3 regions of the Sodalis sp. RH16 genome follow, and region 1 is predicted to be linked to each of the others. Evidence: riboswitches for the same ligand, from Rfam matches in the RefSeq annotation. Region 1 holds a riboswitch; each other region holds the start of a gene.
What was found. Region 1 has a riboswitch for thiamine pyrophosphate ahead of thiM (hydroxyethylthiazole kinase). Riboswitches for the same ligand answer to the same signal wherever they lie in the genome.
Positions count from the first base shown of each region.

Region 1 (7,439 bases):
CGGCTTTGTGCTGTCCAAGGAGAATCAATACCGTCTTAGCGTGCAGTCCATCGCCTTTCGCATCCCCAAAATATTTCTCTGGTTATCGCTGCGCCGCAAGCCGCGCAATGCCACCTTGATTACCTATGACACCATCGGTGAGCTGCGCAGTCCCATCGTCCAATACCGCAACCTGTTCGACAAGTCGTTAAAACTTAAATTGGAACAGGATTGGCAGGCGCTAAACGACTATATCGGTTTAGCCTGCTGGCAATTGGAAAACGGCTGCCCGCTGTGGAAACAGCTGGAACAGGCCATTACTCCTGCGGCATTGACCGCATGGGTCAACGCACCGGTTTTCGAAGAGAAGCGCCTGCAAAAGGACGGACCGTTCGAGGGCTTTTGGTCCGGCAACGTTTTTATCGCCCGTTCCAACCCCCCCTATCCGTCATTGCAGTTATTATGGCGCGATGAAGACAACCGCCTGCAGCCGGGATATATCTTTACCGCGGTACCGGATAAAAAGCAGGACAAACTCGTGCCTTCGCTGCGCATTCGTCCCCACCGCGCCGAGAAACACTATCCGCTTAACGTCTTCGACGCCCGCCATCTGCAATATGCCCGCTCGCTGTTGAGCTACGCCGAAGGTGTGTTAACCGGCATGTCACCACCACTGGTGGAAATGATGGACGGGTCCAATCCCCTGCCCGACCTCTAAATCATCGGCATGCAGCAACGCCTGCTGCAAATAGGCTTTCGCCGCCCGCAGGGTTTGCTCCCAGTCGTCATATTGCGGGCGCAACGCCGCCAACGCGGCGGACAGCGTACAGCCGGTGCCGTGGGTATGGCGGGTATTGACCCGCAGGGCATCGAACCGCAGCTCCCCGTCGGCGGTAATCAGCCAATCGGGGCTGGATTCTCCATGCAGATGGCCGCCTTTCATCACCACCGCCCGGCAACCCAAGGCCAGCAGCGCCCGGCCCTGCTCACGCATGCCGCTTTCATCGGCCGCCGGCGGGCAGTTCAATAATGCCGCCGCCTCCGGCAGGTTGGGGGTGATGATGGATGCCAGCGGCAACAGTTCATCCCTTAGCGCCGACACCGCATCCGGCGCCAGCAGGAAATCACCGCTTTTCGCCACCATAACCGTGTCCAGCACCACGAAGGGGATGGGATATTGCCGGAGTTTTTCCGCCACTACCCGGACGATATCCTCCTGCCCCAGCATGCCGATTTTGGCGCTGTCGATACGCACATCGCTGAGCACCGAGTCCAGCTGTTCACCTACAAACTCAGGAGTGATGGGATAGATGGATTGCACGCCGCGGGTATTTTGCGCCACCAGGGCGGTAATTACCGTGGTGCCGTAAGCGCCGAGGGCCGAAAAGGTTTTCATATCGGCCTGGATGCCGGCCCCGCCGCTGGGATCGGTACCGGCGATGGTCAAGAGATTCCGGATGCGGCTCATTGCAGCTGCTCTCCCTGGAGAGTATAGAGTCTATCAAGGAAATCCACGGCAAAACTGCCGGGCCCCCTGACGTCAGCCGCGGTGAGCCGGCCGGCGCGGGCCATGACTTTGCAGGCGGCGGCCACGTGCGACAAACGATCCCCCGGCAGCGCGCAAAAGGCCGCCACCACCGCCGATAACGCGCAGCCGGTCCCCGTCACCCGGGTCATCAGCGGATGGCCGTCATTGATGGACCATATCCGCTCCCCGTCGGTGACAAAATCCACCCGTCCCGTTACCGCCACCAGCGTGTGATGGTCCGTGGCCAGCTTCCGGGCGGCGGACAGGGCCAGGCTGGAATCATCGGCACTGTCCACGCCGCGTCCCAGAGCGCTCTCGCCGGCCAAGGCCAGGATCTCGGAGGCATTGCCGCGGATGGCGGCCGGGCGCAGCGGCAGGAGGCTATGGGCGAACCCGGTTCGATAGGCAAGAGGTCCCGCCGCCACCGGATCGAGTACCCACGGAGTGCCGGCCTCGTTAGCGGCCTGGACGGCGGCCAGCATGGCCTCCGCCTGGCGGCGGCGCAGCGTGCCGATATTCACCAGCAGGGCATCGGCCATGGCGCTGAATTGCGCCGCCTCTTCCGGATCGACCACCATTGCCGGCGCGGCGCCGAGCGCCAGCAGGGTATTGGCGGTAAAAGCCTGCACCACGTCATTGGTCAAGCAATGCACCAGCGGCGCATGCTGCCGAAGCAAATCAAGGGAGGCGGCCGCGGTCAGGCCGGGAAATTCCATAGGTTGTACAGTCATATTGCTCCCAGCCGGCGTTTAAGAAGACGGGATCCGGAGGAAGGGACGCCGTGACTTCCCTACGCTGGCATTATCCAGATCAGGTTATGCGGGTTAAATCTCAGTCCGCTGCGTAACAACGGACACCCCGAGTCAAGTCTGTTGATTATCCGGGTGCGGGAAGAAAAGATCAACGATCGCAGGGGACTTCCTGCAAGCCATGCCGCAACAGCATCCGGCCGATGCACCCATCGCCGGTGCGAGGCGAGGAACCTGCGCCGGTGGGGGTCAGCAGCCAGACGGGGCGATTATCAAGCCAGGCCGGCTGAACCAGCCCCGACTCGGCCAAGGCCTCGATACGGCCCAAGAGCCAGGGATCGTTATCCACCGGCAGGGAGATTGGCCAGGCCGGATTGCCAAGGCACTCATGGGAAACGTTATTCAAAATGCGTTGCAGCACCTCTTTATCAACAACATTGGAGGCGAAGGCCGTCAAAGGGAATAAAAAAAGCAGATAAGGGGCAATAATTTTACACATGTAATATAATCAATCCTATTTGCTTCCTGCTGTATTTTCAATGTCTATTACCGACACTGTCTACAACTTCGCGGCGCCGGTATCCCGTCCGATTAGATTAAAAGAGAGGGTATAAACGCAGCTACAATAAACATCAGGTTTTAGCTTTCCGAGGTGAAACCCTGAGAAAATGAATGTAATTAGCACATCAATATATGGATCTGGTTTAATAAAAATTAAATAATTTTTATTTTGGATAATAAAACAGAACACACAAGACCAGCGAAGATAATATTATCCAACCTTATCGTTCATAAAGCATTAACTGAAAAGCTTGAGCTCCATGGCACGGCTAATGGCATGTTTAGCATTGACAACGCCAAGCTTATCAATAATATTTCTTATATGAAATTTTACCGTTCCTTCTCTGATGGTAAGAATAGTGGCCACCTCGCCATAGGTTTTACCCGCGCTGGCCCAGAATAATACTTCTTTTTCCCTGGGCGATAGCAGTGCATGGGTGGGTGGGCCGCCGTAAGGCTGCATAGCGCGCATTTCGGCGCGCATAAAATTGATCACTTTTTCATGGGTGGTAATCAACAGCATCTGGAATTTTTCCTTATTTTGCTCGATGATACGATAAAAATCCGAGCTGCCGGTGCGATTGGTGAGGCTCAGCGTCGCCAGATTGTCGTCGCCGTCATGCAACGTGAAGGTATAACCGCTGTTCAGACGATAAAATTTCGACAGATTGAAAAAACTGTGCTGATGGATTATCGCCGGATTGTCAGGCCAAATAAATGGCGAAAATTTCCGGCATGCGATGATCATGACCGGATCAATTTTTTGATAGCCATGGTTTTTATATTGATTAATCCAGCCCGCCGGATAATCGGATATTATAGAGGCAGGAAAACTGTGTGATTTGTTCATCATTAAGTAAGCAAAACAAAAAACATGAGTATTCTTGAAAATCTGGATAAGATAGAGCTTAAGTTCTTTTTTCATGGCTGTGATAAAAACATCTTGGCTGTTTTCAACTGATTTTTCCATAATCTATGCCTGCAATATTAACTAATACTCATCATTTAATATTCCCGCCAGGTAATTAATGACTGGCTGAAAGGTTAATTTCAAGAGGATTTTCGATAATATAAGAGGCCAGGTATTGATGCAACTACTAATAGAACAAGGGATATCCTTATCTGTTAGGAAAATTGACCCACTGATACCTTAATACCGTCGCCGCCTCCCACCGCCCGGCGGTCCGTTGTTACCGGCCGAAACCGCGGATTCGGTCCGGAAGGGCCACAACCATCAAATTATTGACAAATTGTCTGATATAATTAAGCACCGAGTGCTTTCCCAAGAATCCATCCACTGCACCGGGTAGTTGCAGTAAGGAGAAGCTGTGCTTGTCAGGACTTATCGAGAATCAGACCGACCCTTTTTACGCACCCTGTACCTCTCTTCCCGCAAAAAATGCTGGACCTGGCTGGACGGCAGACAGTGGCATCTGGAGGATTTCGACGGTGCGACATTTGGCGAAAAGATTTTGGTGGCCGAAGAGCAAAATCACATTGTCGGCTTTGCCTCCCTTTGGCTGCCGGACAGCTTTTTGCACAATCTATTTGTTGATCCTGCCTGGCAGCGGCAGGGGGTGGCCACTGCGCTGCTGGAAGCCTGCTATCCGCTGTGCGGCGATAAGATGGCCCTGAAGTGCCTGACCAAAAATCGCCGAGCCCTGGCGTTTTACCAGCGTCACGGCTGGAAGATCATCTCATCGGGCATCGCAGAACACGGGGAATATTTCCTCATGCACCGCGCCATAGAGCAACACAAATTATTCTTTCGCTAAACAAAAGGGTAATTATTCAATATGTGCTCTATACCGCTTTGCGAAGCCGGGCAGCCAGTCCTTTAAGAAAGTAACGCAGGACCTGATCGCCGCATACCCGATAATTTTTATGCCCCGGAGACCGCAGCATGGCGGTCACCTCCGGCAGGGAGAGGCGAAAGTCCTGGGACTGGAGAATGTCCTGCAGGTCGTTGGTTTTCAGTGAAAAGGCGACACGCAGCTTTTTCAGGATAATATTATTGGTGATTTTTCGTTCAATTTTAGCTTCCGGCATCGTTTCATCCCGGCCGCGTTTATGAATCACCAGGCCATGAAGAAAACAGCCCATCACCATGTCCGGACAGGGCGCATAGCCCTCTTCCTCTTCTTTTTTAACGAAGCCGGCCATCTGTTGCGGCGTAATGACGCACTCCGCTAACGCCAATATGCCCAGGAGCTGTTCATTATGCAGATTCAGCATATAGCGTACGCTGCGCAGCACATCGTTATTCATCATGACCCCGGTCCCTTATCGCGCAATTATCTTTATGGCCGGACAGTATAATGATATCCGGCGTTAAACATAGGGCTGATGAATACAACCGCCCGGCTTTTTATCCCAGGCGGTCATTCTCGTCCTCAAAACCAGTGTTCATATTCCAGTCTGGCTTATGAGAAACCTACCACGCTATGGGGAACATACGGCGCCTCGAGCCGGGCTATCTCCTCGGCGCTCAATACCAGATCCAGGGCGGCGACGGCGTCGTCAAGATGACCCGGCTTGGAGGCTCCGACAATGGGAGCGGACACCGCTGATTTAGCCAGTACCCAGGCAAGAGCCACCTGCGCGCGGGGGACGTGGCGTTCCTCCGCCACCGCCGCCACCGCTTCGACGACCCGGCGATCGGCATCGGCGGTATGTTCATAAAGCGTCTTGCCGAACTTGTCGGTCTCGGATCGCTTAGTACTGTCATCCCATGGCCTCGTCAGCCGGCCGCGCGCCAGGGGGCTCCACGGGATCACGCCAATGCCCTTGGCCTCGCACAGCGGGAGCATTTCGCGTTCTTCCTCGCGATAGAGCAAATTGACATAGTTCTGCATCGTGGAGAACTTCGTCCAGCCATGGGCTTCGGCGACATGGAGCATGGTGGCGAATTGCCAGGCATACATGGAGGAAGCGCCGATATAACGGGCCTTGCCTGCTTTTACGACATCATGAAGCGCTTCCAGCGTCTCTTCGATGGGCACGCTGTAGTCGAAGCGATGAATCTGATAAAGATCGACATAATCGGTACCAAGCCGGCGCAGTGAATTGTCGATTTCCTGCATGATGGCCTTGCGGCTGAGACCCGCGCCGTTCGGTCCCGGATGCATGCGGCCGTGCACTTTTGTGGCAATCACTATCTCTTCGCGGCGCGCGAACTCTTTAAGCAGCCGGCCGACGATTTCCTCGGAAGTGCCGTCGGAATAAACGTTGGCAGTGTCGAAGAAGTTAATGCCCGCTTCCACCGCGCGGCGAATAAGCGGACGGCTCTTTTCCTCATCCAGCGTCCATTCGTGACCGCCACGGTCAGGCACGCCGTAGGTCATGCAGCCAAGACACAGCCGCGACACGTCGAGGCCGGTTCGGCCGAGTTTTATGTAATCCATGGTCTTCTCCTGAGAGCGTTGAATAATCCTGCCGGGTCGGCACCGGGCGCCCACCCAACAGAACCGGCCACACGGCCTTAACTGCGAGAACTGTAGGATAGTCCCTTCCGTTATGAATAATAATCCGCTATTTTTGAGAAACATATTCTCTGTGAATGGAATAATGGATGGACAAGCTCGAGGCGATGGCGATTTTCGTCGAAGTGGTGGATCGCGGAACGCTGTCCGCGGCGGCCCGTTACCTGCACATTCCGCTGCCGACCCTGAGCCGAAAACTGGGGGAGCTGGAGAATCACCTGGGAACGCGCCTGCTGGTTCGCACTACCCGACGCCTTGAGCTCACCGATGCCGGCGCCGACTACCTTCAGGCCGCCAAGCGCATACTTGAGCAGGTGAACGAGGCCGATCGCGGCGCCGTCGGCGAGTACGTCACCCCCAAGGGCGAGCTGTTGATCACGGCGCCGCTGACCTTCGGCCGTCTGCACGTGCTGCCCATCATCAACGCATTCCTGGCGCAGTATCCTGACGTGAACGTGCGCCTTGCCCTGTCGGACGCCCGGCTGGAACTTATCAGCGAACATATCGACGTGGCGGTACGCATAGGTCCGCCGGGGAATGGCAACCTCTCTTCAACGCGCATCGGCGAGCTGCGCTGGATGGTGGTGGCCAGCCCGGATTTTCTCAAGAAGCACGGCGCGCCCAAGACCCCGGCGGACCTGGCGGCGCGCCCTTGCGTGGGCGTGGATCACGTCAATTTGTCCACCCATTGGCGGTTTCGATCCCCCGCCTCCGGCGCAGTTGTCAACACCCCCATCCGTGCCCGCCTGTCGCCCACCTCGGCGGAAGCCGCGGTGGATGCCGCCATCGCCGGCGTCGGATTGACACAGGTGCTTCATTACCAGGCCGCCGACGGCCTGGCGGCCGGTAAGCTTTGCGTGGTGCTGGCGGAGTATGAGGCCGAACCGATGCCGCTGTGGCTGGTGTATACCGGACAATCTCGCCTGCCGCTGAAGGTGCGCAGCTTTCTCGATTTCGCCACGCCCAGGCTTAAGGAGACCATCCGGTTTACCGGCCGCTAGCGTTGGCCGGCAAGCTTATCCTGGGTTTTGGTCTCAAAGTCGGCGGCGTCATGACGTTCGTGCAGTTGGCTTGACGGCTCGCCAAAGACTCGATTGACCATCCGCCCGCGCTGCACGGCCGGCCGTTGTTCGATAGTGT
Region 1 is NZ_CP178737.1:6,050,460-6,057,898, forward strand. It holds gene ACL2XJ_RS27625 (hypothetical protein) at 1-697, shown strand, start outside; gene thiD (bifunctional hydroxymethylpyrimidine kinase/phosphomethylpyrimidine kinase) at 644-1,447, opposite strand; gene thiM (hydroxyethylthiazole kinase) at 1,444-2,238, opposite strand; TPP riboswitch at 2,278-2,378, opposite strand; gene ACL2XJ_RS27640 (hypothetical protein) at 2,408-2,755, opposite strand; gene ACL2XJ_RS27645 (helix-turn-helix transcriptional regulator) at 3,056-3,787, opposite strand; gene ACL2XJ_RS27650 (GNAT family N-acetyltransferase) at 4,146-4,592, shown strand; gene ACL2XJ_RS27655 (DUF1456 family protein) at 4,621-5,088, opposite strand; gene ACL2XJ_RS27660 (aldo/keto reductase) at 5,241-6,221, opposite strand; gene ACL2XJ_RS27665 (LysR family transcriptional regulator) at 6,389-7,300, shown strand; gene yghU (glutathione-dependent disulfide-bond oxidoreductase) at 7,297-7,439, opposite strand, start outside.

Region 2 (7,439 bases), 1.5 Mb from region 1:
CGAGCGGTTATCATGGGGCTCGAATTGTTCCAGCTCCGGCGTGCCGCCGGCATAGCCTCCCGGCTGCGTCTTGGAACCGGCGCTAACGCTATTTACCACGATGGGTACCGCATGGTCGCGAAACCAAGGGGACTCGCGGGTAGACAGCGAAATTTCCACATCCGGCGCCAGCAGGCGAAAGGCGCACATCACCTGTAAAAGCTGTGATTCGTCCATCAGCGATGCCGGCGTAATTCCCCCGGCGCAGGGCCGCAAGCGGGGAAAGGAGAGGGAATAGCGGCTCTGCCAATGGTTTTTTTGCAGATAAAGTAAATGTTCGGCCACCATATAGCAGTCTGTGCGCCAGTTGTCGGACAAGCCGATCAGCGCCCCCAGCCCGATCTTGTCGATCCCGGCCCGCGCCAGGCGATCCGGCGTTTCCAGCCGCCAGGCAAAATCCATTTTCTGCCCGCGCAGATGGTGCCGCTGATAGGTCGGCTGATGATAGGTTTCCTGATAGACCATGACGCCGTCCAGGCCGAGGGCTTTCAGCTCGGCGTAATTCTCTTGGGATAACGGCTGCACTTCCATCATGAGGGAACTGAAATAGTCGCGGATCAACGGCACATAACGTCGAAAGTAGTCCATGCCGACCTTGCTTTTATGCTCGCCGGTCACCAGCAGCACGTTTTCAAAGCCCCGGTCCCGGATCGCCTGGCACTCCGCGATAATCTCCTGCTCGTCCAGAGTCTTGCGCTTAAGGCGATTGCTCATGGAAAAACCGCAATAGGTACAATCATTGGAACAGAGGTTCGAGAGATAAAGCGGCAGATACAGATTCACCACGTTGCCGAAGCGTTGACGGGTCAGCTGCTGGGCGCGCTGGGCCAAGGGCTCAAGGTAGGGCTGGGCCGCCGGGGACAGAAGCGCCATAAAATCATTCAGGCCGGGCCGTTCGGCGGTTAATGCCCGCTCTACATCCCGGGCTTGCTTGGCATTGATGCCAAGACCGGCATCCTCCCAAGAGATGCGCTGCCAGTGGTTGATAAAAGAATCCATCAGGCCGCTCCTTCCACAGGCTGTTCGCTGTGGCGCAGAAAATCCGTTAACGGGCTGGTGGCGCTGGCCTGGAGTTGACGCGGCGCCAGGCCGGCGTGCCGGCATGACTCGCCGGCTTCCAGCGCCAGCCGGAAGGCGCGGGCCATGGCCACCGGGTCACGGGCCACGGCGATGGCGGTATTCACCAATACCGCATCGGCCCCCATTTCCAGCGCTTCCAATGCCTGGCTCGGGGCGCCGATACCGGCGTCCACCACCACGGGAATGCCTGCCTGTTCGATGATAATCTGCAGGAAATCACGGGTTTTCAAACCTTGATTGGAGCCAATGGGCGAGCCCAGCGGCATGACCGCTCCGCAGCCGGCCTCTTCCAGGCGGCGGCATAATACCGGGTCCGCGCCGCAGTAGGGCAAAACGACAAAGCCCTCTTTCACCAGCTGTTCCGCCGCTTTGAGCGTTTCGATGGGGTCGGGCAGCAGGTATTTTACATCCGGATGGATTTCCAGCTTGATCCAATGGGTTCCCAAGGCTTCACGGGCCAGACGTGCGGCAAACACCGCCTCTTCAGCGGTCTTGGCGCCGGAGGTGTTGGGCAGCAATTTCACGCCGGCCTGGCGCAGGGCGGGCAGGATAGCGTCATTGCCGTTGCGCAGATCCACCCGGCGCATGGCCAGGGTGACCAACTGGCTGCCTGAAGCGGCCAACGCCTGCAGCATGATATCGGCGGTAGAGAATTTTCCGGTGCCGGTAAGCAACCGGGAAGTAAAGGTAGTATCGGCTATTTTCAACATGTTCAGCCTCCTGCTATGGCTTGAAAAAGTAAGATGTCGTCGCCTTCGTTAATGAGATGCCGGGGCCACTGGCTGCGGGGAATAATGGTTTGATTGATTGCCAGGGCCGCGCCTTCCGACGAATATTTCAACTGGTCCAGCAATTCCGCCAGCGAGAGCCGGTGTGAAAGCTCTATGGGCCGTTCGTTAAGGGTGATTTTCATCAAACCGGCTCCCCCTCGCTGACCTGCGCGCCGCACAGTTCGCAGTCGGCGGCGCGGGTCAGTTTAAGGGTGCGCCAGGTCATGGATTTGCCGTCAAACAGCTGCAACCGGCCGCTCAGCGGGGAAGGCAAGCCGCTGAGAATTTTCGTCGCCTCCAATGCTTGCAAGGCGCCCATAATCCCGACCACCGGCCCGACGACGCCGGCGGTACGGCAGTTGCGCTGCGGTTCGGCGGCCTCAGGGAACAGGCAAGCATAGCAGCCGTGCCGGTAGGGCGGCTGCAGCACCAAAAATTGGCCGCTGAAGCCTACCGCGCTGGCGCTTATCAAGGTTTTACCCTGTTGGACGCAGGCGGCGTTTATCTCATGGCGGGTTTGCATATTATCGCTGCAGTCCAGGATCAAATCCGCCCTCGCCACCGCGCGCGTCAACGATTCGCCCGCCAGACGCTCCTGTAATGGGATATATTTTCCCAACGGGTTAAGCGCCTGTAACTGCTGCTGCGCCACCAGGGCCTTGGAATGAGTGATATCGCCGGTTCGATAGAGAATCTGGCGTTGAAGATTGCTGACGTCCACTCGGTCGTCATCCGCCAGCAGCAGGGTACCGACCCCAGCCGCCGCCAGATACAGGGCGGCGGGGGAACCCAGGCCGCCGAGACCGGCTATCAGCACGGTTGCAGCCATTAACTTTTCCTGGCCTTCGGGACCTATCTCTTCCAGCAGCATGTGCCGGCTGTAGCGCAAAAACGCCTGGTCATTGAGCATCCGCCACCTCCCGGCCTTCTGTTTTCTGCAATAAGACAGCGGTGGCCAACCGCCAGTCCGGCGCTTTGGTGATGGCGCTTACCACCGCCACGCTGCCGACGCCGCAGTCCATTACCGCGTCCACCCGATCGATACTGATGCCGCCGATGGCCACGGTGGGAATATCCTCCAATCCGGCCGCCATGCGCTTGAGATCCGCCAGCCCCTGCGGCTGCGACGGCATGATTTTCGTCTGGGTCGGGAAGATATGGCCCAGGGCGATATAAGAGGGCCGGAACGACAACGCCCGAGCCAGTTCCTGATCGTCATGGGTGGAGAGGCCCAGGCGCAGGCCGGCGCGCTGAATAACCGACAGATCGGCGGTATCCAGGTCTTCCTGGCCCAGATGCACACCGTAAGCGCCGTGTTTCACCGCCAGCCGCCAGTAGTCGTTAATGAATATTCTGGCCTGGTATTTCCTGCCCAGCAGGATGGCGGCTTCGATATCCGGTTCTACCGCCTCGTCCGGCCGATCCTTGATCCGAAGCTGCAGGGTGGTGACGCCTGCGTCCAGCAAACGGACTATCCAGGCCAGGGAGTCCACCACCGGATAGAGCCCCAGCCGATGGGCGGTGGGGGCAAAAGGTGCGTTGAGTGCATTCATTTAGCTATCCCCGCTTCAGTGGGCGTCAGATAGATTTCCCCGCCATGGGCGCGGAATTCGGCCGACATCGTATCCATGCCGCTTTGCTGAACGTCGATGGCCTGAGCGGCGGCATAATCCCTGACTTCCTGGGAAATCTTCATTGAACAGAACTTAGGACCGCACATGGAACAAAAATGCGCCACCTTACCGGACTCCTGGGGCAGGGTTTCATCGTGGTATGCGCGTGCCGTGGCGGGGTCCAGCGCCAGGTTGAACTGATCTTCCCAGCGGAATTCAAAACGCGCCTTGGACATGGCGTTATCGCGAATTTGCGCGCCGGGGTGGCCTTTGGCCAGATCCGCAGCGTGGGCGGCGATTTTGTAGGTGATTAGCCCTTGCTTCACGTCCTCTTTATTCGGCAGGCCCAAATGTTCCTTGGGCGTGACGTAGCACAGCATGGCGCAGCCGAACCAGCCGATAAGCGCCGCGCCGATGCCGGAGGTAAAATGGTCATAACCGGGGGCGATATCGGTTGTCAGCGGTCCGAGAGTGTAAAAGGGAGCTTCGTGGCAGTGCTCCAACTGCTCGGTCATATTGCGGCGAATCATATGCATCGGGATATGGCCGGGGCCTTCTATCATGACCTGGACGTCATATTCCCACGCGATTTTGGTGAGCTCGCCAAGGGTATAGAGTTCGGCGAACTGCGCCTCATCGTTGGCGTCCTGGATGGAGCCGGGGCGCAGGCCGTCGCCCAGCGACAGCGCTACATCATAGGCGGCGCAGATTTGGCAGATTTCGCGGAAATGTTCATACAGAAAGCTTTCCTTGTGATGTGACAAACACCATTTCGCCATAATGGAACCGCCGCGGGAGACGATGCCGGTTAACCGTTTGGCGGTCATGGGCACATAGCGCAGCAGCACGCCGGCATGAATGGTAAAGTAGTCCACCCCTTGTTCCGCCTGCTCCAAGAGGGTATCGCGGAACGTTTCCCAGGTCAGATTCTCCGCCACGCCGTTGACCTTTTCCAGCGCCTGGTAGATGGGCACCGTACCGATGGGGACCGGGCTGTTGCGCAGTATCCATTCCCGTGTTTCGTGGATATAGCGTCCGGTGGAGAGATCCATTACGGTATCCGCGCCCCAGCGCGTGGACCATACCAGTTTTTCCACTTCTTCTTCGATGGAAGAACTTACCGCCGAGTTGCCGATGTTGGCATTGACCTTCACCAGAAAATTGCGGCCGATAATCATCGGCTCCGATTCGGGATGGTTGATATTGGCGGGGATGATGGCGCGGCCCTCGGCAACCTCCCGCCGCACGAATTCCGGCGTGATATTTTCCGGCAGCTCGGCGCCGAAGCCATGGCCGGGATGCTGTTGCAATAGCACCTCGCCGCGGATTCGTTCACGGCCCATGTTTTCACGCAGCGCAATGAACTCCATTTCCGGCGTCACGATACCCGCCCGGGCGTAATGTAACTGTGTGACGCAGCGCCCAGGTTTGGCGCGCTGCGGCATATGGCCCGGTGCAAAACGGATTTCATCCAGACCGTCGTCGGCACGCCGCTCCCCGCTGTAACGAGAGCTTAATTCACTGACGGTTTCGGTATCCGCCCGGCGTTCGATCCAGTTGGCACGCAACGGAAACAAACCGGCGCGTACGTCAATGGATATCTCCGGGTCGCCATAGGGTCCGGCGGTATCGTATATCGGCACCGGCTCGTTCTGTTCATATCGGGGGGCGCTTTTATCACCGCCGATCATGGTCGGACTGAGCTGTATTTCACGCATCGGCACCCGGATATCGGCACTGCTGCCCTGCAAATAAATGCGGCGGGACTGGGGGAACGCCTCGCCTTTCAGGCGGTTGATAAAATCCTGGGCCTGTGCCCGCTGTTCGCGGCGGGAAGGAGTGGTGGGTAGAGACATAGCAATTCCTTATAAAGAAGTTAGGGAAAATTGCTTGTCCGGAGCGCTACGGGAGTAATAAGACAGGGCTGGAATCATATGTCGATCGACGATGATTCTTGGCGTTGAATTACTCTTGTTCCCTTCGCGGGTATTAACCCGATCAGGTTCCGCGGATCCCGAATTAACGGTCTCAGCCTGGCGTAATGTACGCGCTAGGCACTCCGACAAGATACCGGCTCATCACGAGCCAACGTTTGCTGACAAAGTGCCCCTACTCGTTGACGCCGGGGCGATTGGTCAGCGTTGCGGCTCAGATGAGCCGAAAAGGATGCTCAGACCCGGCGTTAAGCCAGGCGCGAGGCATCCGGGTCATTATTGGCGGCGGGTTCCGAGGGCCGATAGTCCGCTCGGTGCTCCAACGCCTTTTGAATCAGCTTGTCCTCCAGCGAAAACCGGGTGCCCAGCGCCTCGCCGACGCCGGAAAGGGCTTCCTGGAACTCCATGCAGTTGTCATGATCCACGGCGGTCTCAAATTGGCTGTCATAAAACGACATGATTTGTTGCGTATTTTCCTGCAAAGCCTGGTAGATCTGCGTTATTAAAAGACGGTTGGGACCGCTTTCGTCCGCCTCCGGCACGATACGATCGTACACATGAAAATGGCCGGCGGACAGATAGTCCACGAGATGATGGCAAAAGTCGTCCAGCGCGTTTTCATCCAGAGGAGTATGCTTTTCTTTGTTGGGCTTAAGACCGATGAGATGGTAATAAGCAACCAGTAAGCCCCGGCGGGCCACCAGCCATTGGTCAATAAGTTCGTTACTGCCGCCAACCCGTTGAGCCAAGATTTCCAGCTGGTTTAACATGACAGACTCCGATGTAATAAAAGTAACGCTGCGTTATTTATCTTTTAAAGCTAAATTCTAGATTGCCAGTGAAAAAGGGGTAGTGCAACTAAAATGGAACAAGAACTCAGCGGTAACGAACACGGCTGGTGGGTCGTCAGCCAGAACAGCAAATTGTGGTTACCCCAAGGGGAATTGCCGTTTGGTTTGGCCTCCGCCTGGTCGCTGCAGGGGTTTACTGCAACCCCCATCGGCGAATGGGCAGGGTCTACCGCCTGGCTGGTACGCCATACCATGCCCCGGGATATGGGATCGGTCCGGCAGATCATTGACCAAGACCCCGGCCTGTTCCAATTGGCAGGGCGGGGTGTCCAACTGGCGGAATTCTACCGGGCCCACCGGTTTTGCGGCTACTGCGGACATACCATGCGCATTAGCGGCAAAGAGTGGGCTTGCCTGTGCGATCATTGCCATGAACGCTATTACCCGCAAATCGCTCCATGCATTATAGTTGCGATTCGCCGGGGCGATGAAATTTTGCTGGCCCAGCATACCCGCCATCGCGGCGGCATCTATACCGTGCTGGCCGGATTCGTCGAAGTGGGTGAAACGCTGGAGCAAACGGTGGCCCGCGAGGTCATGGAAGAGACCAAGGTGAAGGTGAAGAATGTACGCTATGTCACCTCTCAGCCATGGCCTTTTCCCCATTCGCTGATGATGGCTTTTATGGCGGAGTATGACGGTGGCGACATCACCCCCGATCACAGCGAGATCCTGGATGCCGGCTGGTATCGTTACGATGCATTGCCGTTATTGCCGCCGCCGGGCACCGTGGCCCGCCGGTTAATCGAGGATACGGTGGCCCTATGTCGCGCGGATCGGGATGCCGACAGCTCTATTGCGACAACCCGTTAATAACAAAGGAAATCCAGCATGGATGAATTGAAAAACGATCGTTACCTGCGCGCCCTGCTGCGCCAGCCGGTGGATATGACCCCGGTCTGGATGATGCGGCAGGCCGGTCGCTACCTGCCGGAATACCAGGCGACCCGCGCCGAGGCCGGGGATTTCATGTCGCTGTGCAAAAACGCTGAATTGGCCTGCGAGGTGACGCTGCAGCCGTTAAGGCGTTATCCCCTTGACGCGGCGATTCTGTTTTCCGATATTCTGACCATCCCCGATGCCATGGGATTGGGACTCTATTTTGAACAGGGAGAGGGGCCGCGTTTCGAGCGGCCCCTCTTATCTTTCGGC
Region 2 is NZ_CP178737.1:1,440,150-1,447,588, reverse strand. It holds gene thiH (2-iminoacetate synthase ThiH) at 1-1,038, opposite strand, end outside; gene ACL2XJ_RS06580 (thiazole synthase) at 1,038-1,829, opposite strand; gene thiS (sulfur carrier protein ThiS) at 1,832-2,032, opposite strand; gene ACL2XJ_RS06570 (HesA/MoeB/ThiF family protein) at 2,032-2,799, opposite strand; gene thiE (thiamine phosphate synthase) at 2,789-3,442, opposite strand; gene thiC (phosphomethylpyrimidine synthase ThiC) at 3,439-5,358, opposite strand; TPP riboswitch at 5,461-5,574, opposite strand; gene rsd (sigma D regulator) at 5,685-6,206, opposite strand; gene nudC (NAD(+) diphosphatase) at 6,300-7,100, shown strand; gene hemE (uroporphyrinogen decarboxylase) at 7,119-7,439, shown strand, end outside.
Region 2: linked by a shared signal. The riboswitch ahead of thiC (phosphomethylpyrimidine synthase ThiC) and the one ahead of thiM (hydroxyethylthiazole kinase) in region 1 are both predicted to bind thiamine pyrophosphate.

Region 3 (7,439 bases), 510 kb from region 1:
GAGCGTTTGTCGCCCATGGCTACCTGCTTGCTATCTGCCGCCGTCGCCGGGCTTGATACCCAATATGGCGGCCTCGGGCGCCTCTCCCGAGGCCAGGCGGCGGGTCGGACCGTCATAATAAACGCGGCCGTCCACGATCAGCAGGGTGCGCGGCGCGATACGCACGGCGTCATCCAGATTGTGCGATACCATCAGCAGCGTCAGGCCGCGCTGGTTGCAGACCTCCTCCACCCGTTGCAGCATATCGTTGCGCAGCGCCGGGTCCAAGGCGGAAAACGGCTCGTCCAGCAACAGAATCGGCCGATCCCGCACCAGACAGCGCGCCAGCGCCGCCCGCTGGCGCTGGCCGCCGGATAACTGGCCCGGCAACCGCTGCAGCAGGTCTTCAAGCCCCACCTGCAGCGCCACGCCTTGCACCCGATCCCGTTGTTCGGCGGTGAGCCGCAGGCCGGGATGCAGGCCGAGGCCGATGTTTTCCGCCACCGTAAGATGGGCAAACAGGTTGTTTTCCTGGAACAGCATGGATACCGGTCGCCGATCGGGCGGGGTGTTACTGTGATCCTCGCCGTTCAGCGCTATCCGGCCGCAGTCCGGCGATAAAAAGCCGGCGATGAGATTGAGCAGCGTGCTTTTCCCCGCGCCGCTCGGCCCGAGCACCGCGACCTTTTCACCCGCCGCCAGCCGCAGATCGAAACGCATCGGCAGATGACGGTAAAGATAGGTCACGTTATCAAGCTGGATCATGGGACTCCGAGAGTTTTTCAATGACGGAAAACAGTATAAAGCACAACAGCAGCAGGACCAGCGCGCTCACCGCTCCGTCCTGACTGTGGTAGGCGCCGATTTGCTGATAGAGGTAGTAAGGCAGGGTGCGGAAATGTTCGTTGCCGAACAGGGCCACCACGCCGAAATCCCCGATGGAAAGAATGCTGGCAAAGGCCATCGCCCGTCCGAGGGGCTGTCGCAGCGCCCGCCACTCCACCACGTTTAACCGCGCCGCGCCCCGGATGCCCAGGGACAGGCACAGACGGTTGTAGCGCTCCGCCACGTCCAGCATCGGTGTTTCCAGAATTTTCAACGCATAGGGTACGGCCATCAGGGCGTTGGTCAGTATCACCAGCCCATAGGGTGACTGCGGTAGCCCGACGCTGTTATTGGCCAGCAGAAAGAAGCCGGCGGCCAGGACAATGCCCGGCATCGCCAGGATCAGCATGCCGCTCAGGTCGAGCATCTGCGCTCCCCATAAAGAACGGCGTAACCGCAGTTCCCGGCTGCTCCATAACAGCATCAGCGTTAGGGTAATACACAGCAGGCCGGCGCCGAGGGCAATCCGTAACGAGGTGAGCATGGCCGACCATAAGGCTGGCCGGGCCAGGGCCGAGGCAAGGTCGCGGTTGATACCGTCGGCGACCACCGCCAGCAAGGGGGGCAGCAACAAGAGCAATGCCATGACGATAACGATCCCGTCGATGATTCTTCCCCGGTGCCTGTCGCGGGGATTGCGCCAGGCTGACGGCCGGGTGTCCCCCACCGGAAAAGCCTTGGCCAGACGCTGGCTGAACAGTACCAGGCCCAGGCAGCAGATCATTTGCAGCAATGCCAGCAGCGCCGCGCGGCCGGGATCGTAGTCGTAGCTCAGCGCTTGGTAAATGGCCAGTTCGATGGTGGTGGCTCCGGGCCCGCCCCCCAGGGATAGCACGGTGGCGAAACTGGCGAAGCACAGCATAAAAATCAGCGCCGCCGCCGGCAGTAGCTGACGGCGCAACCAGGGCCACTCCAGCAGCCGGAAAAAATTCCAGCCGCTGATATTGAGCTGTGCCGCCAGCTGGCGGTGTTCCACCGGGATACTTTCCAGTCCCTGCAGCAGCAGCCGCGTCGCCAGCGGCAGGTTAAAAAAGACATGGGCCAGCAGAATACCCGGCAAACCATAGGGGGAGAAACCATAAGGCAGGTGCAGCGCCGCGCTTATCTGCGCCAGCCAGCCCTGGCGGCCGTAAACGTCCAATATACCGAATACCGCCACCAGCACCGGCATCACCAGCGTCATGGCGCAAAAGCGCAGCAGCAGCAGGCGGCCGGGGAAACGACGGCGAAAAAGCGCCCGGGCGAGAAAAATCGCCGGCAAGACCGACAGTACCGCCGACAGCAGCGCCTGCCAGAGGGTAAAACGCAGCACATGGCGAAGATAGCCGTCGGTCAGCATATCCCGCCATTGGGCGGCCGGGGCATTGATCCATAACGCGCCCACGGCCGACAGCGCAATGGCGGCCAGCAGCGTGGCCGCCAACAGTCCCGGCCATAGCCAGCGGGGGATTATTGGCTGACGGCGCGCAGCCATGTCTGGGTCCAATTGTTCCGTTGTTTCGCCACTTCCTGCGGCGTATAGGACAGCGTTTTTTGCGGCGGCTGGTCAAAACCGGCCGGCAGCGGAGTCTTTATCACCGGGTACATCCAGTTGCCGGTGGGGATGGTCTGCTGGAAGGCCGGCGTCACCATAAAATGCATAAACTGCTGCGCCAGCTCGGGATTTTTACTGGCGGCCAGTTGGCCGGCCACTTCCACCTGCACATAATGCCCTTCGCTGAAGGACGCGGCGGCGTAATTATCCTTTTTCTCTTCCACTATATGGTAGGCCGGCGAGGTGGTGTAGCTGAGCACCATATCCGCTTCCCCTTTCAGGAACAGCCCATAGGCCTCGCTCCAGCCCTTGGGCACGGTAACGGTCTTTTTCGCCAGACGTTGCCAGGCCTGTGGCGCGTCGTCGCCATAGACTTTTTGCACCCACAGCAGTAAACCCAGTCCGGGGGTGCTGGTGCGGGGATCTTCATAGATGATTTTCAGCGGCGCCGGGCCATCGATAAGCTCATGCAGGCTGGCGGGGGGATTTTTAAGCTTGTTTTTATCGTAGACAAAGGCGAAATAGCCGTAATCAAAAGGCAGAAAAGTAGCGTCATGCCAGCCGCCGGGCAGGGTAAGTCCTGCGGTATCCACGTTATGGGGTTTAAACAGATGGGTATCCTGGGCGGCCTGGATCAGATTATCATCCAACCCTACCACCACATCCGCACTGCTTTTTTTCCCTTCGATGCGCAGGCGATTGAGCAGCGCGACGCCGTCTTCCTGGACGATGAATTTCAGTTCACAGCCGCATTGGGCTTCAAAGGCCTTTTTAATAGCCGGGCCGGGACCCCATTCGGAGGCGAATGAATCATAGGTGTAAACCGTCAATACGGGTTTTGCCCATGCGGGTATGGAAGCCAGTAAAATAAGGGAAGGTAACCATTTTTTTATCACGTTGCGCTCCTGAAAAGAAGTATGGCAAAGGAGTTCTGAGGCAGCGCGGCGCGCTCTCAAATCCCTTCGCCGGTATTAACCGGATCAGGTTCGACGGGTGTGGTCTCAGCGAAATTCACCGGCGGCATAGCGCCGGAAAAAATCGCACCCCGTTGAGAACGCGTTCATTGTAATGGGTTTGTTCGCCTCTTGACAGCGTTTAGGAATCCGGCGGCGCAAACCAGGCGGATTTGAAATCGAACCAGCCGAGGGCATTCATGCGCACGCCGCGCATGCTGCGTTGCCCTTGCAATATCATCCGGTGGTGAAACAGAGGGTGCAGGCGATAATCGGTGACCAGCGCGCTGCACCACTCCGCCAGCGGTAATTGCCGGCTGCGCCAGGTTTGCGCTATCCGGGCGAAATCAGTTTGCAGGCAGTGATGCAGTAACGGCATTTCATAGAAGGTAGCGAACAGCGAGAATTCCAGCGGCGGGGAGAAGTTGGCGCTGCCAAGCCAAATGTCGCTCTGCGCCGCGCCCTGATGCCAGGCTTCGTAGTTCAGGGTGTTGACGGTCAACTGGATATCCAGTCGTGCCAGGACCTCGGTCAAGGCGCGGCATAAATCATCAAATTCGGAATGGGCGTGGTAAACCGTCAGCCTGAGATGGGTCAGTCCCGACGGTTTCGGGCGCGCCTCGGCGACCTTGTTGTGGTGCCAGCGCGGCAGGATACCGTAGGCCGGCGACCAGTAGTGCTGATAGGCCGGTCCGGCCTGCACCAGCATGGATATCGGGTCGATGTTTTCGCAGAGCCAGCGGCGATGTTCCGGGTTTTGCATCAGCGGCGAGCGCTGATCGAACAGAATAAAATAGCAGCCGTCCCCCAGGCGGGTTTCCAGCTCATCATGGCCGCTGTCGTCCCCTTGCAGTTGCACCCCTGAGTAGGTCAGCTCAGCGGTAAGATCCGGCAATACCCAGATATTCACCTCATCAATCAGTGCTCGATAGCCGAAATAGTCATCAAAAGCCCGGATTTTCAGCTGGCTCGGGCCATTGTTGACCACGGCGTAGGGCCCGGTGCCGATGGGACGTCGGGTAAAATCAGGTAATGTTTGCCACTCCTGCGGCAAGATCATGGCCGATACGCTGCTCAGCAGCCAGGGCAGCCATTCGTCCGGCGCGGACAGGGTGATATCAACGGTATTGGCGGTGGCCGAGCTGACGCTATCCAGATGGCTGAACAGCGGCTGGTCTTTCAGGCGCAGCAGCGACAGGCGCACATCGTCGGTGGTCAGCTCGCGTCCATGATGAAAATGAATGGCCGGGCGCAGATAAAAACGCCAATGGAGCGCCGAGACCCGCTGCCAATGGTGGGCCAGATCCGGCTCCAGTTCCCCATTTTCCTCATTTATCCGGGTCAGGCCGCTGAAGATCTGCCGTACCACATGGTTCTCCGAGCGGCGCAGCGGCGTGCCGGGCAGCAAATTTTGCAGTGAACGATAGTAGAGGACCCGCAGAATATGCTTGCCTTGCCGGAAGCTGCGGCCCACATGGGACAACAGCATCTGGCGCACTACATCTTTGTCCCCCACCAATTGCACCAACTGGTCGATGCGATCCTGCTCCAGCAGGTCTTCGGCCCGCTGCTGTTGCAACGCCAGGCCGGTATAAAGAAACCGGAGATGTGAGTGTTTGCCGCGTCCGGCCTGGGAACGCCACTCCAGCCAGCCCATATCCTGCATCGCTTTCAGCAGGGAACGGACATGGCGCCGAGAGCAGCTGAGCACCAGCGCCAAATCCTGCAGAGTGGTCTCTTGCTCCTGCCCCTGGCAGCTTTGCCACAGGCGGATAAATTGCTGATGCAAGCGGGATGAAGTCATAAAAGAGGAACTCTCCTTCGAAAGCCGTCTATTTTTCTTCCGCTATAATAAGCCGATAATGCTTTTGTCGAAAGGGGAGCATCGAAAGGAGGCGACGGGGGCAAACAGATGAAAAAAACGACGTTACGACGATTCTATCAATGTTATCTGCGTGCCATCGGTAAAGGCGGTCGCCCTGATAAGGCTTCAAGCGCAGCAAGGATGGCGCTGTTATTACAGGTAACCCAGTGGCACATCGATAAGATGTCGGAAAACGAATACCAGCACTGGATATAATATTCTATGAATAGAGTATCCATGGTATGGAGCAATAAAAAGGATTTTGCTGCTTTGATAAACGTAAGCTTGTGAGTATTGGTGAAATCAACCAGCCGGGAAGCGAAAGCTTGCCGGTTTTTTTAATGTCAGGGGGGTAAAAGTATCTCAGAGGCGGGTGAAGATATTTATATATATTTAATTTAAAGGTTTTTTGTGAAAAAATTTATGAGGCTTCAGCTATAAAATACTTAAACGCAGCCTCGAATAGCCCGTATCGATTGGCGCACCGAGAAGAGCCAATTGGCGTCATGTCCCAGATATTAAGGCCAGCCTGCCAATAAAACGGGCTCTGTATCCTCTTCCCAGCAAATAAAAGCCGGAGAGTAAAACTCCCCGGCTTGCAACAGAATGTCAGACGACGGAAGGACCGGTGTCTTAAACACGGTGAAAAACACTACAGGCTAGTGCAGAAACACCGGCTGCTTGGCTTCGTACTCGGTAATGGCGGTCTCGTGCTGCAGCGTCAGGCCGATGCTGTCGAGGCCGTTGATCATGCAATGACGGCGAAAAGCATCTATTTCGAACGGATAGGTTTTATCGCCGGCAATCACCTGCTGCCGTTCAAGATCCACGGTAAAGGTCGTGCCTTCTTGAGCGTTCACCAAAGTAAACAGCTCATCCACCTGTTCAGCGGGCAGGGCCACCGGCAGCAATTGGCTGCTAAAGCTGTTGCCGTAAAAAATATCGGCGAAGCTCGGGGCGATTACCACCTTGAAGCCATAATCGGTCAAAGCCCAGGGCGCATGTTCGCGGGAAGAGCCGCAGCCGAAGTTTTCCCGGGCCAGCAAGATACTGGCGCCGCGATAACGGGGCTTATTCAGCACAAAGTCGGGATTGGGCTGCTGGCCGGCATTATCGAGAAAACGCCAGTCGTTGAACAAGTGCTGGCCGAAGCCGGTGCGGGTGACTTTCTGCAAAAATTGCTTTGGAATGATGGCGTCGGTATCCACATTCGCGGCATCCAACGGCGCCACCAGTCCGGTATGTTGTGTAAATTTTGCCATGTTGCTGACTCCCTTAATTCAATTCGCGAATATCGGCAAAATGCCCGGTGACCGCCGCCGCCGCCGCCATGGCCGGACTCACCAGATGCGTGCGTCCGCCGCGGCCCTGGCGGCCTTCGAAATTACGATTGCTGGTGGATGCACACCGTTCGCCGGGGTTCAGGCGGTCATTGTTCATCGCCAGGCACATGGAACAGCCGGGCAGGCGCCATTCAAAACCGGCGTCGATAAACACTTTGTCCAGCCCTTCGGCTTCCGCCTGTGCCTTAACCGGACCGGAACCCGGCACCACGATGGCCTGCACGCCCGGGGCCACCTGACGGCCTTTGGCGATGGCAGCCGCCGCGCGCAGATCCTCGATGCGGGAGTTGGTGCAAGATCCGATAAACACCTTGTCAATGGCCACGTCGGTCAGGCGGATGCCCGGCTGCAAATCCATATAGGCCAGCGCCTTGGCGGCGGAGTTACGCTCCGCCGGATCGCTGAACGACTCCGGCGAGGGGATATTCTGATTGATGGCGATAACCTGGCCGGGGTTGGTGCCCCAGGTCACCTGCGGCGCGATATCTTCAGCGCTCAGGGTAACGATTTTGTCGAATACCGCGTCGTCATCGGAGCGCAAGGTCTTCCAATAGGCCACCGCCTGCGGCCAGCTATCGCCTTTCGGCGCAAACTGGCGGCCCTGCAGATAAGCGAAAGTGGTATCGTCGGGGGCCACCAGCCCGGCCTTGGCGCCCATTTCGATAGCCATATTGCACAGCGTCATGCGGCCTTCCATGCTCAGGGCGGTGATGGCGTCGCCACAGAATTCCACCACATGTCCGGTGCCGCCGGCGGAACCGATCTTGCCGATAACCGCCAATACAATATCCTTGGCGGTTATGCCTACGGCGGCCTTGCCGGTGACTTCCACTTTCATGGTCTTGGCGCGGCCCTGCTTCAGGGTCTGGGTGGCCAGCACA
Region 3 is NZ_CP178737.1:417,821-425,259, reverse strand. It holds gene thiQ (thiamine ABC transporter ATP-binding protein ThiQ) at 31-744, opposite strand; gene thiP (thiamine/thiamine pyrophosphate ABC transporter permease ThiP) at 731-2,338, opposite strand; gene thiB (thiamine ABC transporter substrate binding subunit) at 2,314-3,294, opposite strand; TPP riboswitch at 3,338-3,456, opposite strand; gene sgrR (HTH-type transcriptional regulator SgrR) at 3,494-5,155, opposite strand; gene sgrT (glucose uptake inhibitor SgrT) at 5,264-5,431, shown strand; gene leuD (3-isopropylmalate dehydratase small subunit) at 5,875-6,477, opposite strand; gene leuC (3-isopropylmalate dehydratase large subunit) at 6,491-7,439, opposite strand, start outside.
Region 3: linked by a shared signal. The riboswitch ahead of thiB (thiamine ABC transporter substrate binding subunit) and the one ahead of thiM (hydroxyethylthiazole kinase) in region 1 are both predicted to bind thiamine pyrophosphate.